Regions from separate parts of the Methylobacterium sp. BI1 genome, predicted to be linked through region 1. Evidence: predicted binding sites of a transcription regulator. Region 1 holds the regulator's gene; each other region holds the start of a gene.
The links. Region 1 encodes LexA, which represses DNA repair genes until DNA is damaged. Its sites were predicted from a motif close to TGTTCNNNNTGTGTTCNG; they were not measured.

Region 1 (5,220 bases):
ACGACCCTCGTGGCCCAGATCGCCACCGCGCCCTTCGCCACCTACCATTTTCAGACGGTGCAGCCGTTCGGGCTCATCGGAAATGCGCTCACCTTGCCGCTGGTCTCCCTCGCGGTGATGCCGTCGGCGGTTCTGGGCATCCTGGCCTATCCGTTCGCCCTGGATCAGCCGGTCTGGTGGGCGATGGGCCTCGCCGTGCGGGGAATGCTGACCATTTCCACCTGGATCGCGGGTTTCGGAAACGCCGTCGTGGTGGTCCCGGCCTTCGGCACCGGTGCCCTCGGCTGTCTCGCGGCCGCGCTGATCGTCCTGACCCTCCCGGCCTCGTCGCTGCGCTGGCTCGGCCTCATTCCGGCAGCAATCGGCATCGCCTGTGCGGCCCTTCCGGATCGCTACGACGTCTACATCGATCGTGAGGGGACGGGCGCGGCCGTTCGCGAACGCAACGGGCGCCTCGCCACCCTCGGACGGCCGCCCCCCTTCGTGCTCGCACAATGGCTCAAGGCCGACGGAGACGACCGACGAGTGCAGGACGTCCTCGGGTTCGAGGGCTCGCGCTGTAATCGCCTGGGTTGTACCCTGACGACGCCCGACGGCCGCGTGCTCGCCCTGACCACCGACAAGCGTGCGCTCGGTGAGGACTGCGCCAGGGCCGCGATCCTGATCACCCGGCAATCCGCACCGGCAGGCTGTGCCGCCTCGATCATCGTCGACCGGGATTTCTTAGGGTCGCACGGCGCGACGTCGATCCGATTCACCCGCGATGGGCCGTCTCTCGCCACGGCGAAGCATTCCGGCGAAATCGTACCCTGGCGCGCGACACCGTTGCGGAAGCCGATGGAACCGTCGGGTACGCCGGTTCCGCCCTCGACACCGTCGACGGTGGCAGAGACCCTTGAGCGGGCCGGCGATCCGTCGGATCCATCCGGCGACGAACCGGACGGGGAACCCCTTCAGTAGCGGCGTACGAGGCTGACGAGGCGCCCCTGAATCTGTACCCGATCCGGGCCGAGGACCCGGGTCTCATAAGCCGGGTTGGCCGCTTCCAGGGCGATGGACGATCCACGCCGACGGAGACGCTTCAGGGTCGCTTCTTCGTCGTCGATGAGAGCCACGATGATGTCGCCCGTATTGGCCGTGTCCTGCTTACGGATCACCACCAGATCACCGTCGAGGATCCCGGCATCGACCATGGAATCCCCGCGAACCTCCAGGGCGTAGTGCTCGCCACCGGCCAGGAAATCCGGAGACATCGTCACCGAATGGCTCTGCTCCTGAATGGCCGAGATGGGCGTACCGGCCGCGATCCGCCCCATGACCGGGATCGTCACGGCCCGGCCGCTCTCGTCGGTGGCCTGCGTGGTCGGCAGGCGGGACACCGAGGCGCCGGCCGGCAGACCCTTGCCCTTGCCGCCTTCGACGACGCTCGGCGTGAACCGACGAACCTCGGGAACCGGGGCTGCGCGGGGGGCGCCCGCATGACCGCCCAGGCTCTCCGGCATCCGGATGACCTCGATGGCCCGCGCCCTGTTGGGCAGCCGGCGCAGAAAGCCGCGTTCCTCCAGAGCCGTGATCAGGCGGTGGATACCCGACTTCGACTTCAGGTCGAGGGCGTCCTTCATCTCGTCGAACGACGGGGGAACGCCGCTCTCGCGCATCCGGAGCTGGATGAACTGGAGCAGGTCCAGCTGCTTACGCGTCAACATGCGGGACACTCTTCGTTAGCGCCACGGAGCGCGGCGGATGGCACCAGAAACAAACCACGAACACGTTAAACGTTCCGTAAGTGTTCTGCAAGGGTTCCTGCTGGGAGCCTCGAAGAGGAAGGGTGCGATAGCCGAAAATTGCTTCGCTCGGGCCTGCCCCTGCCGACATCGCCGGAAGCGGGGCCCGGCCTAGTGCTGTCCTGTCCGGCCTGCCTTCGGCTGGTCTCCGGAGTCATTCCCGCCCGTCCCGGTGGAGTCGCGGGGCTTCTGCCAGAAGGTGTCGAACAAGCGCTGCATCGCGCGGGCATTCTCCTGCTGCACCTCCAGGCCCGTCTGAAACATCTGCTGCATCATGTCGAACGGCGCCTCCGCGGCTGACCTGTCCGGTGCAGCGGGCTCGGGCCGGGGCGGGGCCGCGAGCCGTGCCGGCGCGGGACGCGACCGCGTCTCGGGTGCGGCGGCCGGGGCACTGGCGCCGGATTTCAGGAACGCCTGCATCATCTCCGACCAGGCAGTGGCCGGGAAGCCGAACGGGTTCGCCTCGGCACGGGGGGCCGGCGCGGCGGCAGGCGCCTGGTTGATCATGACGTGGACGATCCCCGCCACCACCATGCCGGCCATGACCGGCAGCATCTGCTTCAAGGCCGGCATCGCAACGCCGCTGACGGCGGCGGCCTGCTGCAGAACCGCCTGACTCAGATGCGGCGAGCCGAAGAGTTGCTGGACCAGCATGTCCATCTGCGGCGTCGCGCTCGTCGCCTTCGGTGCGCTGGGGCCGACGAGATTGAAGAGATGGGCAAAGCCGGTCGGATCCTGAGCGACGTTCCGCTGCAGCCCCATGGTCAGGGCCGGGAGCAGGGCTTCCATCGCGCGCAGGCTCTGTTCCGGCGACAGGCCGAACTGCCGTCCGAATCCCTGCGCGTTGGCGCCCGCCTGCGCCTGGAGGATGTCGAACAGATTGAACATGGCGGCCTCGCGGACGAACAACGGCTTTCCCGGTCATCGACCCGGGCGCGCCCTGCGAATTCTGTCGCATCCGGTCAGCACTGACCAGCCCGGGCGCCTCATGACCGCCCGATTCCCCGCCGACGGGAGCCCGCATCAACCTGTTTCTTGCCCCGGACCCGCGATGCGCTTCCCTTCGCCCCTGCTCGAGGCGCGCCTGGTGCGTCGCTACAAGCGTTTCCTCGCCGACCTGCAACTCGCCGATGGGTCCCTGATCACGGCCCACTGTCCCAATCCGGGGGCGATGCTGGGACTGGCGGTGCCGGGCGCGCGGGTCCTCCTGGCCGACGTCCGGAGCCCGACGCGCAAGCTCCCCTTCTCGTGGGAACTGGTGGAGGCCGACCTGCCCGGCGGCCGGCAGTGGGTCGGGATCAACACGATGCGGCCGAACGCCCTGGTGGCGGAGGCCTTCGCCGCTGGCGGGCTGCCGTCCCTGGCCGGCTACACCGCCCTGCGCCCCGAAGTCCGCTACGCCCGGGCCAGCCGGGTCGACTTCCTCGCCACCGGGGAGGGGATGCCGCCCTGCCATGTCGAGGTGAAGAACTGCCACCTGATGCGCAGCCCGGGTCTCGCGGAATTTCCGGATTGCGTCGCCGCCCGCAGCGCCCGCCACATGACGGACCTCGCGGCCGTCGTCGCGGCCGGGGGACGCGCCATGGTCATCATCGTGGTGCAGATGTGGGCAGACCGCTTCGACGCCGCCCGGGACCTCGATCCCGCCTTCGACCGCGCCCTTCAGATCGCTCGGGCAGCCGGCGTGGCCGTTTACGCCCATCGCTGCCGCATCGAGCCGGGTGGAATCACCGTGGCCGACGCCATCCCGGTGCTTTAGGGGCGCGTCCGAGAAAGGCGGCGCGAGCCCGTCAGTCCGCCCGCTCGAAGATCAGGTTGAGGCGGGTCCGGGCGATCCGGCGATAGCCGTTCTGCTCGAGCAGGGCCGGCAGGTCGATCTGCCATTGATCGGTGCCGTTCTCGACGATGAGCAGCCGCGGATGGAGGCTTGCGGGTGCGGCCCGCAGGAAGGGTTCGAGGATCAAATCCTCGGCGCCCTCGACGTCGAGCTTCATCGCGTCGATGCGCGCGATGCCCTCTCCGAGCGCGAGATCCAGCAGGGGGACGGCAGGCACACGGATCTGCGCGCCCTCGTTCGTCCCGACGATCTTCAAACTCGATTCGCCGCGGTTGCGCGGGTCCACGAAGAGGGTGAGTTCTCCGGCCTTGTCGGCAATCGCGCAAGCCACAGCCTTGACCGTCCCGAACGGATTCTGACCGATGTTGTAGGTGAGGCGGTCGAACACGTCGGGCTGCGGCTCGACGGCCAGGATCCGGGCCCGGGGCCCGGCGAAGGCCGCCACGAACAGTGCGTAAGCGCCGATGTTCGCACCGATATCCAGGAACGTGCAGCCGGGCTGAAGCTTTGCCCGAAGGAGTTCGCGCTCCTCCGGGTCGAAGAACTGCGGCGTGAAGAGCACCTTCTTCTCGCAGTTGTTGTTGTAGGGGTAGAGCCGCATGCGCGCGCCGTAGCGCTCCACGTCCAAGGGCGCGCCGCGCAAGAGCCCGATCGCCACCCGACGCAGGAACAGGGCGAGGCGTCGCCCTGCCCAGCTCGCATACGAGATCCGTCCCGTCTGCTGAGCGATGCGCGCGACGAGGCCGGTGGGAGCGTAGGTGCCGTAGGGCTGCGTGTCTTTCATCGTGCGTGCTGATGCCAGCGCACGGGCGCGGCGGCAAGCGAAGGCGTCAAGAGATGGCGGCAGGGCGCTGGAAATCCGGCACTGAGTTGCGCGCCGCAGCGGGTTCAAGCGAAGGGAGGCGGTCGCAATCGAGACCGAGCCTGCGAAACGCCTGGGAAGCTGCCGGAAATCCTCGAGGCCGGATGTGGTGGTCAGACCTGTTCCATTGTGGCAACACCACGACTGAAACCAGTTTCGAGCAGCCTAAATTGCCTGAAAAATAGGCGTCTGCACAAAGGATAGCTTTGCCGTAACAGGGAACCTTTGAGAACGTCACGCCAACGCAAATTCTCCTGCAGAGTTCCCATGGCCATGCACCGCTCGCTCCTTGCCCTTTCCGCCGTCCTGCTGTCCTCGGTCTGCGCCTTCGCAGCCGACATGCCGGCGAAGGTGCTGGCGGTTCCCGCCCCGCCCGCGCCCTGCAAGGCCGAGATCACCTTCCCGGCCTATGGCGGCGTCATCAAGCAGAACCCGAACCCATCCTGCCTGACCCTCGGCGCCTTCGGCGACATCTATGTCGGCGGTGCGGTGAGCGGATACTTCTACACGCAGACGAACCAGCTTTCGGCCGCCTTCTCGCCCCCGGGCATTCCGCTCGACCGTGGTGCGCGCGCCGACTTCTCGAACCTCATGGGCTTCATCCAGAAGGCCGACGGTCCGTTCCAGTTCTATGCTGCCTTCGGCGCCTACACGATCCCGGGCCTCGGCGCACCGATCTTCAGCGCCTTCGATCAGACCGACCTGCTCTTCTCCCCGGTTCCGATCGTGTTCGGCAA
Region 2 (5,220 bases), 2.4 Mb from region 1:
TGGACACCCGGTCGTTGATCGAGTCGCAGTACTTGGCCGCCTCGAGATAGAGGGACCGCGCCTCGTTCTCGGCGGCGAGGTCGCACTCGATGATCTCCTGGACGTTCTGGCCGATCCGCAGGGCGTCGAGCTCCTGCAGGTTCGGGAAGCCGTCGAGGAACAGGATCCGGTCGATGAACCGATCCGCGTGGTTCATCTCCTCGATGGATTCCTTGCGCCAGAACTTGGCGAGCTCGATGTAACCCCAGTCGTTGAGCATGCGGAAATGGAGCCAGTACTGGCTGACCGCCGTGAGCTCGCTGCGCAGTCCCCGATTGAGGTACTCGACGACCTTCGCATCACCCTTCATCCGCCCAATCTCCCTTGAGGCACGTGTCGCCGGAGGGGAGCTTCAGCACCCGGAATGGGCGCTCAGGCGGCGATCCCCTCCTCCGCAGTCTGGACCTTGACCAAACTACGGGAGCTCGCGCAAGTCGCCGTGCACGCATGCGCGGCCTCATCGCGGGCATTTTCGAGGGCGTTCTGCAGGATGCCGCGGATCGTGCGGGCGCAGCGCCCGCATTTCGGGCTGCAGCCGAGGCAGGCCTGGACCTGGGCCGGCGTGCGCGGACAATCCGGGCCGCGATGCAGGCAGGCGCGCACCGCGCGATCGGACAGGACGTTGCAGGAACAGACGATCATACGGGACCGTAACTCGTGCGTGGCTCGCGTGTCGGGTGAGGCCGCCGGGTGGGGTTTTCACCCGGCCACTTCGTCGAATCTGAGGCGGTGGTGACGCCAGAGCGCAAAAGCTGAGCCCGTGCATCGCGTTGGCGCGTAGATTAGAACAATTGAAAACTGCTTTACTTTCAGCAGGTTAGCTTCCTCCGCCCAAACTGGCAACGGGCATGGCAGGCGTCAAGGGCACAATTCCTTCGCGCCCCAACGATCGATCGCCCGTCACCGGGCGAGTTCGCGCAATCCCAGCCGGATGAGGGTCTTGGCCTCCGCGCCCTCGCCCGCGTTCTTCAGGGCCTCGGCGATGGCCGCGGAGGCCTGGACCGGGGCGTAGCCGAGATTGACGAGGGCCGAGATGGCGTCGGCCACGGGCTGCGGTGCCGTGCGCGCCTCCACCGCACCGGACAGCGCGATCACCGCGGGATCGATGGGCGCGAAGGCCGGGGCCTTGTCCTTGAGTTCCGCCACGAGGCGGGCGGCGAGGCGCGGGCCGACACCGGGTGCCCGCGCCACCGCGCCCTTGTCGCCCATGGCGATGGCCGAGGCGAGGGCCGCGGGCTCGAGCACCGAGAGCAGTCCGAGGGCGACCTTGCTGCCCACGCCCTGCACGGTCTGGAGCAGGCGGAACCACTCGCGCTCGGCATCCGAGCGGAAGCCGTAGAGCCGGATCATGTCCTCCCGGACATGGGTCTCGATGGCGAGGTCCGCCGCCTCGCCGATGCCGGGCAGGCGCTGGAGCGTCCGGGCGGAGCAGTGGACCACGTAGCCGACGCCCTGCACGTCGAGGATCACGAAATCCTCGCCATAGGAATCCACCACGCCCTTCAGCTTGCCGATCATCGCCGTGCCCATCCCTCGTGCCGCCGGATGCCCATCCGTCGCCGGATTGCCTACAGGGGGTCGGGCGCAAGCGCCATGTCGCCCAGAGTCCCGTGTCCCGGAGGCGTGTGTCCCGGAGCCGTGTGTCCCAGAACCTTGCGTCCCGTCGCCACCGCGCCGGTCCCGCCTTGAGGCCGCGCGGCGTTCGTGAAATCAAAGGCGCCCTGCCCGACACACACGGATGACCGCCCCGATGCGCCAGACCGCGCTGCTCCTCGCCTTCGGGCTCCTGTTCACCGCCGGCGCGGCCCGGGCGGCCGAGACGCCGGCCGCGGCCCCGCCGGCCGCGCCCTCCAGCGATCCGACCCAGGTGCGTCCGGGCGCCTATGCGCTCGATTCCGCCCACGGCAAGATCACATGGTCGGTGAGCCACCTCGGCTTCTCGACCTATTACGGCCAGATCACCGACGTGACCGCACAGGCGGTGCTCGACCCGAAGGAGCCGGCGAAATCCACGCTCACGGTCACCATCGGCACCGACAGCGTCAACGGCCTCGACGAGCGGCTCAACCAGCACCTCAAGGCGCCGGACTTCTTCGACACCGCGAAATTCCCGAAGGCGACGTTCACCGCCACCAGCATCGAGCCCACGAGCCCCACCACCGCGCGGGTCAACGGGGACCTGACCCTCAAGGGGGTGACGAAGCCGGTCGCCTTCGACGCCACCTTCAACCAGGCCGGGATCAACCCGGTGAACAAGGCCTACACCGTCGGCTTCGACGGACGGGCGGTGATCAAGCGCTCGGAGTTCGGCATCAGCGCCTTCCTGCCCCTCCTCGGCGACGAGGTGTCCCTGCGGCTCGAGGGCGAGTTCAAGGCCGTGGAGTGAGGCCGCGCTCCGACGGCCGCAGGCGCCGGTAGATCTCCGCGAGGAGCGCCGTCACCAGGACGAGCAGAGCCATGTCGATGAGGCCGGAGGCGAGGATCCGGACGGCCAGGGCGACGGCGGGCAGGTCGGTGCCGGCGCGCTCGGGGGCGTGCAGCATCCGGTCCACGAGGCCGAGCGGCAGGATCGTGGCCACGAGGATCAGGCCGATCCGGGCGGCAGAGCCCCGGGTCATCGCCAGCACGCCGCGCAGGGTCGCGTCGGGGGCACCGACCGCCAGGGCCGGCGCGAGCAGGCTGGTCCAGATCTGCAGGAGCAGGAGGGCGATCCAGGCGAGCAGGCCGACGATCAGCGAGCCGGGACCGAGCCGTTCCGGCGACAGCCCCCGGTCGAGCAGCCCGCTGACCAGGAGCCAGAACAGCTCGAGGGCGAGGAAATCCGGGAACGGGCCCGCCCGGCCCGCGACGACCGCCTGCACGGAGCCGGCGGCACCGCGGTCGGCGCCGAGGATGAGCCGGAACATCGCCATCCAGTAGGGGGCGAGCAGGATCGTGCAGAGGGCATCGACGAGGAAGATGTCCTCCTGGAAGCGCGCGGGCCGCGTCGGGTCGCCCAGCAGCGTGTGGGCCGCCTCCTTGGCCAGGACGACGAGTAACGCCGCGGTGGTGGCCGAGCCGAGGCCGCGCACCGAGGGGAGCGCGGATTTCACGCCGTCCCGAAGCGTCTCGCCGACCGGCAGCGCCGGCCGCATCGTTCCGTGGTCGGCCATTCCGTCCGCTCTCCGCCCAGCGCGCACGCGTCGCGCCCAGAGGCACTGCACAAGCGACCGGGGAGAGTCCAGGCCGCGGGCGCGGTCAGGTGCGCGCCAGGGCCGCCGCGATGCGGGCCGCCGCCAGGCTGCTCGTCCCCGCCACGGGCACGTGCTGGCGCTTGAGGGCGTGGGCGCCCCGATGGCTGTTGTGGGTGATGGCGATGGCCAGGGCATCCGCGGCGTCGGCCACCTTGAACTCGGCCTTCGGCAGCAGGAACTTCACCATGGCCTGGATCTGGACCTTCTCGGCGTGTCCCGAGCCCGCGACCGTCTTCTTGATCAGGTTGGCGGAGTACTCGAACACCGGCATGCCGGCGAGCGCGGGCACCAGAAGCGCCACCGCGCGGGCATGGCCGAGCTTCAGCGTCGCCTGCGCGTCCTTGTTGACGAAGGTCTCCTCGACCGAGACCTCGTCCGGCTGGAAGGCCCCGACGATGCGGCTGATGCCCTCGTAGAGCTCGCGCAGGCGCAGGGCGAGCGGCAGGTCCCCGTCCGAGGTGACCACGCCGCAATCGACGTAGGCGAGCTTGGTCCCCGTGGCCGTGACGACGCCCCAGCCGGTGCGCCGCAGGCCCGGATCGATGCCGAGGATGCGAACGGGAACGGTCATGCGGACTGGGTCATGGCTGGCGCGGCTCCGGGCGCGACCGTCGCGCCGTCCGAGCGTTAGGGACATACCGTGAACGAAGCGTTATGCCAATCCGCGTCGCGGCGACGGCGCCCCCGGCGGTGCGACCGACTCGGTTCGCTCTTCCGAAGACATCCGGACTTGTCGCGACACGAAACGCCCGCGATGCTTCGATCTCACGCTGTCGATCCGGAGACCATCAATCGATCGACACACACGACTTCTCGGCACGGCCGCTGATCGTCCGTTCGGCATCGACGAAATCGGCAGACCCATCTCGACCGGCGCGAAATGCAGACCAGGACCGGGGTCTCCATGACTCAATACGGCCCTGTAACCGCTTCTTAGACTAATGGCCGGTATTAACACAGGACAGCCTCCAGGCGGACTGGTTTCCTCGTGATCGATGCCCCGACCCCTCGCCCGAACCGGTTCCTCGGACCTCTGGCGATCCTCGCGACCCTGATCCTGCCGGCCGGGCTGGTGGCGCTCCCCGCTTCCGAGACCGTCGCGGTGATCGGTCCGCCCGATCAGGACGTCGCCGCCATCGTCGCCCGCGCGGGCGGCACCATCCTGCGCCTGGGCGGCGGGACCAACGTCCTGGTGGTGCGGGCCGAATCCGCCGACCTCGTCTCCCGGCTCTACGCCTCCGGTGCCTGGCTCGTCATCGACGCCCGGTTCGCCACGGGCTGCACGCCCGCCTCGCAAACCTGACCGCTCCGACCCGACCCGAAGATTTCGACCCGAAGATTTCGACCCGACCCGAAGACCCTGACGCTCCCCCCTGGATCCGACCCGGCGATGACGAACCTCGACACCCTCCGGCAGCATTTCGGCCGCTTCCTCATCGGCTTCCTCTGGCTGCACCTGCCGATCATCGCGCTCGCGGCCTGGCTCGCCGGCAATCCGATGCCGGTGCCGCTGGCGGTCGCCGGGGCCCTCGCCGGCCTCAGCACGCTGCTGTGGCGCCGCTCCGCCATCGGCCTGGCCACCCGGCTGGTGAGCAGCCTGTCCCTGATCGGCATGGCCGCGATCCTGCTCTCGGCCCTGGCCGGACATCCGTGGCAGGTCGACCTGCACATGTACTTCTTCGCCTGCATGGCGGTGGTCGTCGCCTGGTGCGACTGGACCATCCTGGTGGCCTGCGCCGCCGCCGTCGCCGGCCATCACCTGACCCTGAACCTCGCGATGCCGGCCCTGATCTTCCCCGGCGGCGCCCGGAGCGCGGACCTCGCCCGCGTGGTGCTGCACGCGGTCATCCTGGTCCTCGAAACGGGGGTACTGGCCTGGGTCGCCCGCACCATCGCCACGGCCTTCGCGGCGCAGGCCGCCTCCGAGCGTGCCATCCGCGCCCAGATG
Region 3 (5,220 bases), 300 kb from region 1:
CTACTAGGATCTGAACCAACGGCCTCCCGCGCGATCGATCCGGTCGCGCGGGCCCCGGTCAACAAGAAAGCCCGGCCTCGCGGCCGGGCTTTCTTGCGTTTGGGCTCCTCTTCGAGGCGGACGCCCGCTCGGGAACCGCAGATCGTCGCCCGTGCCCCCGGAATCCCGAAGGCGCGGGCGATCGGCGTTCAGATGTCGAGCTCGGCCCCGTCGGCGAAGGCCGCGCGCTCGGAGATGAAGGTGAAGCGCGCCTCGGGCTTGTTGCCCATCAGCCGCTCGACCGCGTCCCCGGTGGAGTCGCGGGCCTCGTCCAGCACCTCGACCCGCAGGAGCGTGCGCTTCTTGGGGTCCATGGTGGTCTCCTTCAGCTGCGCCGGCATCATCTCGCCGAGGCCCTTGAAGCGGCCGATCTCGACCTTGCCGTTCTTGAACACCGTCTTGATCAGCTGGGCCTTGTGGTCGTCGTCGCGGGCATAGGCCGTCTTGGCCCCCTGGCTGATCCGGTAGAGGGGCGGGATCGCCAGGTAGAGGTGCCCGCGGTCGATCAGCTTGGGCATCTGCCGGTAGAAGAACGTGATCAGCAGCGAGGCGATGTGGGCGCCGTCGACGTCGGCGTCCGTCATGATGATCACCTTCTCGTAGCGAAGGTCCTCGGAGCGGTAGCCCGTGCCGGTGCCGCAGCCCAGCGCCTGGGTTAGGTCCGAGATCAGCTGGTTGGCGCCGAGCTTGTCCCGGCTCGCCGAGGCGACGTTGAGGATCTTGCCACGCAGGGGCAGGATCGCCTGGGTGGCGCGGTCGCGCGCCTGCTTGGCCGAGCCGCCGGCCGAGTCGCCCTCGACGATGAAGATCTCCGAGCCGGCCATGCCCGCCTTGGAGCAGTCGGCGAGCTTGCCCGGCAGGCGCAGCTTGCGGGTGGCGGACTTGCGCGCGACCTCCTTCTCCTGGCGCCGGCGCAGGCGCTCCTCCGCGCGGTCGATCACCCAGTCGAGCAGCTTGTTGGCCTGGGCCGGGGAGGCGGCGAGCCAATGATCGAAGGCGTCGCGGATCGCGGTCTCGACGATGCGCGAGGCCTCGACGGTGGCGAGCTTGTCCTTGGTCTGGCCCTGGAACTCGGGCTCGCGGATGAAGACCGAGAGCATCGAGGCGCAGGTCGCCATCACGTCGTCGGTGGTCACCGCCGTCATGCGCTTGGCCTGGCCGACGCGCTCGGCATGCTCGCGCAGGGCCCGCAGCAGGGCGACGCGCAGGCCGCTCTCGTGGGTGCCGCCCTCCGCCGTCGGGATGGTGTTGCAGTAGGAGGCCGAGACGCCGTCGTCGGTCACCATCCAGGCGACGGCCCATTCGAGGGAGCCGTGCCCGCCCGGCTTGGTGATCTTGCCGGAGAAGATCGCGTCGGTGACGAGCTCCTTGCCCTCGAGATCGCGGGCGAGATAGTCGCGCAGGCCTCCGGGGAAGCGGTGCACGGTCTCGGCCGGCACGTCGTCCATGCCCTCGAGGAGGGTGGGGGCGCAGCGCCAGCGGATCTCGACCCCGCCGAACAGGTAGGCCTTGGAGCGGGCCATCCTGAACAGGCGTCGGGGGTCGAACTTCAGCGCCCCGAAGATCTGGGCATCGGGGTGGAAGCGCACGCGGGTGCCGCGCCGATTCTGCACCCGGCCGACGGTTTCCAGGGGACCCTGCACGTGGCCCCGCGAAAAGGTCTGGCGGTAGAGGGTCTGGCCGCGGGCGACCTCGACCTCGAGTTCGTCCGAGAGGGCGTTGACCACTGAGATGCCGACGCCGTGCAGGCCTCCGGACGTCTCGTAGACCTTCGAGTCGAACTTACCGCCCGCGTGCAGGACGGTCATGATGACCTCGAGGGCGGACTTGTTCTCGTATTTTGGGTGCGGGTCGACGGGGATGCCGCGGCCGTTGTCGGTGACGACGAGGTGGCCGCTCTCCTCCAGCTCCACCTCGATGAAGCTGGCATGGCCCGCCACCGCCTCGTCCATCGAGTTGTCGATCACCTCGGCGAAAAGGTGGTGCAGGGCGCGCTCGTCGGTGCCGCCGATATACATGCCGGGGCGGCGCCGCACCGGCTCCAGCCCCTCCAGAACCTCGATGGTGGAGGCGTCGTAGCCGGCTTCCGCCGCGGCGGGCGGCGGTGCGATCGGCGCCACGGCGGCGTCGAGCTTGCGGCGCTCGGTGGGCTTCGGCAGGGGCGCCTTGCCACCGGCGAACAGGTCGCGTGCGGGGTCGCTCACCGGAGCGCCTCGCGCGGGTGATGGTGAGGCCGCGGGCTTCGCGGGCCGGATCGCAGAGTGAGACCGTGCAGCATTCGCCTTCATCCTCTCACCATACCGGAACAAACCGGAAACAGAAAGGGGTTCCCGCTCCGCGGGGCGGGAGCTGGGAGCCCCCACCGCACAGGGCGTACCACCCCATGACATGGTATGGGGGTGGTTAAGAAGAGCTGACGGTGGCGTGATCCGTGGATCGTTGCTCCGGGCGCCGTGCCTGCCTCCCGCTTCAGGTCCCGACGCGGCCGCCCCCGCGGCGGGTGATCGTCAGCACGGCGGGGCGGGGCGGCATCGCCGGGTCGAAGTCGGGCCAGCGGGTGGCGGGCGCCTCGAAGGTGGCGGGCACCGCCTTCGGGTCCTCCTCGTCGGCCTCGCCGGGATGCTGCACGGCCACGAAGAAGGTGGTGTCGTCGGGGGTGAAGTAGGGGCCGCACATCTCGGCGCCGTGGGGCACGCGGAAGAAGTGCTTGCCCGTGCCGCGGCCCGCCCCCTCCGTCTCCATCGCCCAGATGCCGTCGTTGCGGCCGGTGCGCGAGGGCGCGTTGCCGTCCGTGGCGACCCAGAGGCGACCGAGGCCGTCGACGGCGCAATTGTCCGGCATCCCGAACCAGCCGTTCGGCGTGGTGGCCGACGAGAAGGTGGCGCCCACCGCGGCGATGCCCGGATCGCCGCAGCGGACCAGGATCTCCCAGGCGAATCCCGTGGCGGCGTGGTCGCCGTCGTCGGGGGTGAGCTCGACGATGTGGCCGAAGCGGTTGTCGGCGCGCGGGTTGGCGCCGTCGACCTGATCCGCCCTGCGCTTCCCATTGTTGGTCAGCATCACGTAGACCTTGCCGGTCCTCGGGTTGGCCTCGACGTCCTCGGGCCGGTCCATCTTGGTGGCCCCGAGCCGGTCGGCGGCGAGGCGGGCGCCGATCACCACGTCGGCCTGGGACGCGAAGCCGTTCTCGGGCGTCAGCGGCCCCTGGCCGAAGACCAGCGGCATCCAGGTGCCGCGCCCGTCGGCGTCGAAGCGGGCCACGTGCAGGGTGCCGGAATCGAGGAGGTCGCGGTCGCCGCTGTCGGCCCGGCCGGCGGTGACGAACTTGTAGACGTAGTCGAAGCGCTCGTCGTCGCCCTGGTAGATCACGTACTGACCCTGCTTGGCCACGATGCCGGCCGCGCCCTCGTGCTTGAAGCGCCCCAGGGCCGTGCGCTTCTTCGGGACGCTCGTCGGGTCGAAGGGGTCGATCTCCACCACCCAGCCGAAGCGGTTCGGCTCGTTGGGCTCGCGGCCGAGGTCGAAGCGCTCGTGGAAGCGGCCCCACGCATAGGCGCCGGCCGGCAGGTTGAAGCGCTTGTGGTTGGCGGCCTCCGGCGAGCCGGCGGGAAGGGTGCCGGAGAAGTAGTAGTTGATGTTCTCCTCGCAGGTCAGCCACGTTCCCCAGGGGGTCGTGCCGCCGGCGCAGTTGTTGATCATCCCGAGGGGCGCCCGGCCGGTTGGGTCGGCGGCGGTCTTCACCCGGTCGGTGCCGGCGGCCGGGCCGGTCAGCACCATCGGCGTCCCGGCCGTGATGCGGCGGGCGTATTGCGAATCCGGGACCACCGTCCAGCGGCCATCCTGGCGCCGGATCTCGATGACCGAGCCGCCATGGGCCGCCATCTCGATGTCGACGAGCTCCCGCGTCATGCCCTTGAAGTCGACCGCCTTGCCGTCCTGGCGCCCGAGCCCGGGGAACATCAGTTCCTCGTTGGTGTATTCGTGGTTGACCACCAGGAGGCCGTGCGCCGCCGGGTCGGCCGCCCCCGGCATGGGGAAGTAGCCGACGAAATCGTTGTTGTAGCCGAATTGCTGCCCCTGGGCGGCCGCGGTCTGGTTGCGCGGATCGAAGGCCGGCGCGCCGGGCAGCACCGGGTCGCCCCAGCGGATCAGGATCTCGGCCTCGTGCCCGGCGGCGACGTGGTGGTGCGCGTCCGAGCCCGCTTCGATCTCGGCGAAGGGGAAGCGGGTGCCGGGGGCTTCCGCCGCCTGCGCCGCACCGGCGGCCAGGGCGCGGGGCGTCACCACCGCCGCGATGGCGCCGACCCCGAGGAGCCCGCGCAGGAGGTCGCGCCGGTCGAAGCGCGCCGCCACCACGTCGCCGAAGGTCGGATTCGGGCTGCCGTTCGACCCGCGATCCTCGGCGGCCTCGGCGGCCTGCGAGCGGGTGCGCGTCGGTTCGGTCATGGGGCGGGTCCGGGAAGGCGGGTGGCAACCCCTCCCGCTAGCCGGCCCGCATGGCACCGGTGTGACAAGTTCCTGCCGGACGCCGGCCGGCGACGCGCCCCCGGGCTCGTGTCCGCGCCGTCGCGCGCGAGGGCCCCTGCGACCGGCGTGGTTCCGGGTGAACCCTCGCCGGCCGCGGGACGTCGGGACTTTGTCCCACGCGCCTCAGGCCTGTTCGCCTCAGGCCTGTTCGCCTCAGGCTTTCTTGCGAGCCGCCGCAGCGGGCTTCTCGGCCGCGGCCTTGGCGGTGCTCGTCGCCGGCTTCTTGGCCGCCGCCTTCGCGGCGGGCTTGGCCGGGACCTCGGCGGCGGATGCCGCGTCCCCGTCGGCCTCCTGCGCCACCGCTTTCTTGGTGGGCGCCTTCTTCGTCGTGGTCTTCTTCGTTGTAGTCTTGGTCGAAGCCTTGGCGCCCGCCGCCTTGCGGGCCGGGGCCTTCTTCTTGCCCCCGCCCGCGGCTTCCCGGGCGGCGATCAGCTCCAGGGCCTGGGGCAGGTCGACCGCCTCGGCGGCCATGGTCTTGGGCAGCGTCGCGTTGGTGGTGCCGTCGGTGACGTAAGGGCCGTACTTGCCCGACTTCACCACGATGGGCTTGCCCGTCTCCGGGTGCTCGCCGAGGGGACGGCCCGGATCGGCCGCCGGGCCGCGCCGGCCGCCGCCCTGCTCCTTGGCGACGATGAGGTCGATGGCCCGGTTGGC

Region 2: a site for LexA is predicted at 3,902-3,919, ahead of ruvC (crossover junction endodeoxyribonuclease RuvC). Genes of this name have one in related genera too.
Region 3: a site for LexA is predicted at 2,341-2,358, ahead of parE (DNA topoisomerase IV subunit B). Genes of this name have one in related genera too.

Annotation. Positions count from the first base shown of each region.
Region 1 covers NZ_CM155267.1:3,599,744-3,604,963, reverse strand. The annotation lists partial or broken gene AC1MGR_RS17040 (ComEC/Rec2 family competence protein) at 1-960, shown strand, start outside; gene lexA (transcriptional repressor LexA) at 954-1,706, opposite strand; gene AC1MGR_RS17030 (DUF937 domain-containing protein) at 1,896-2,693, opposite strand; gene sfsA (DNA/RNA nuclease SfsA) at 2,836-3,543, shown strand; gene AC1MGR_RS17020 (FkbM family methyltransferase) at 3,575-4,405, opposite strand; gene AC1MGR_RS17015 (outer membrane beta-barrel protein) at 4,751-5,220, shown strand, end outside.
Region 2 covers NZ_CM155267.1:827,024-832,243, reverse strand. The annotation lists gene bfr (bacterioferritin) at 1-349, opposite strand, end outside; gene AC1MGR_RS04030 ((2Fe-2S)-binding protein) at 412-681, opposite strand; gene ruvA (Holliday junction branch migration protein RuvA) at 940-1,557, opposite strand; gene AC1MGR_RS04020 (YceI family protein) at 1,778-2,425, shown strand; gene AC1MGR_RS04015 (hypothetical protein) at 2,409-3,191, opposite strand; gene ruvC (crossover junction endodeoxyribonuclease RuvC) at 3,277-3,843, opposite strand; gene AC1MGR_RS04005 (hypothetical protein) at 4,261-4,575, shown strand; gene AC1MGR_RS04000 (methyl-accepting chemotaxis protein) at 4,663-5,220, shown strand, end outside.
Region 3 covers NZ_CM155267.1:3,301,717-3,306,936, reverse strand. The annotation lists gene AC1MGR_RS15510 (outer membrane protein) at 1-7, shown strand, start outside; gene parE (DNA topoisomerase IV subunit B) at 189-2,243, opposite strand; gene AC1MGR_RS15500 (PhoX family protein) at 2,509-4,485, opposite strand; gene topA (type I DNA topoisomerase) at 4,720-5,220, opposite strand, start outside.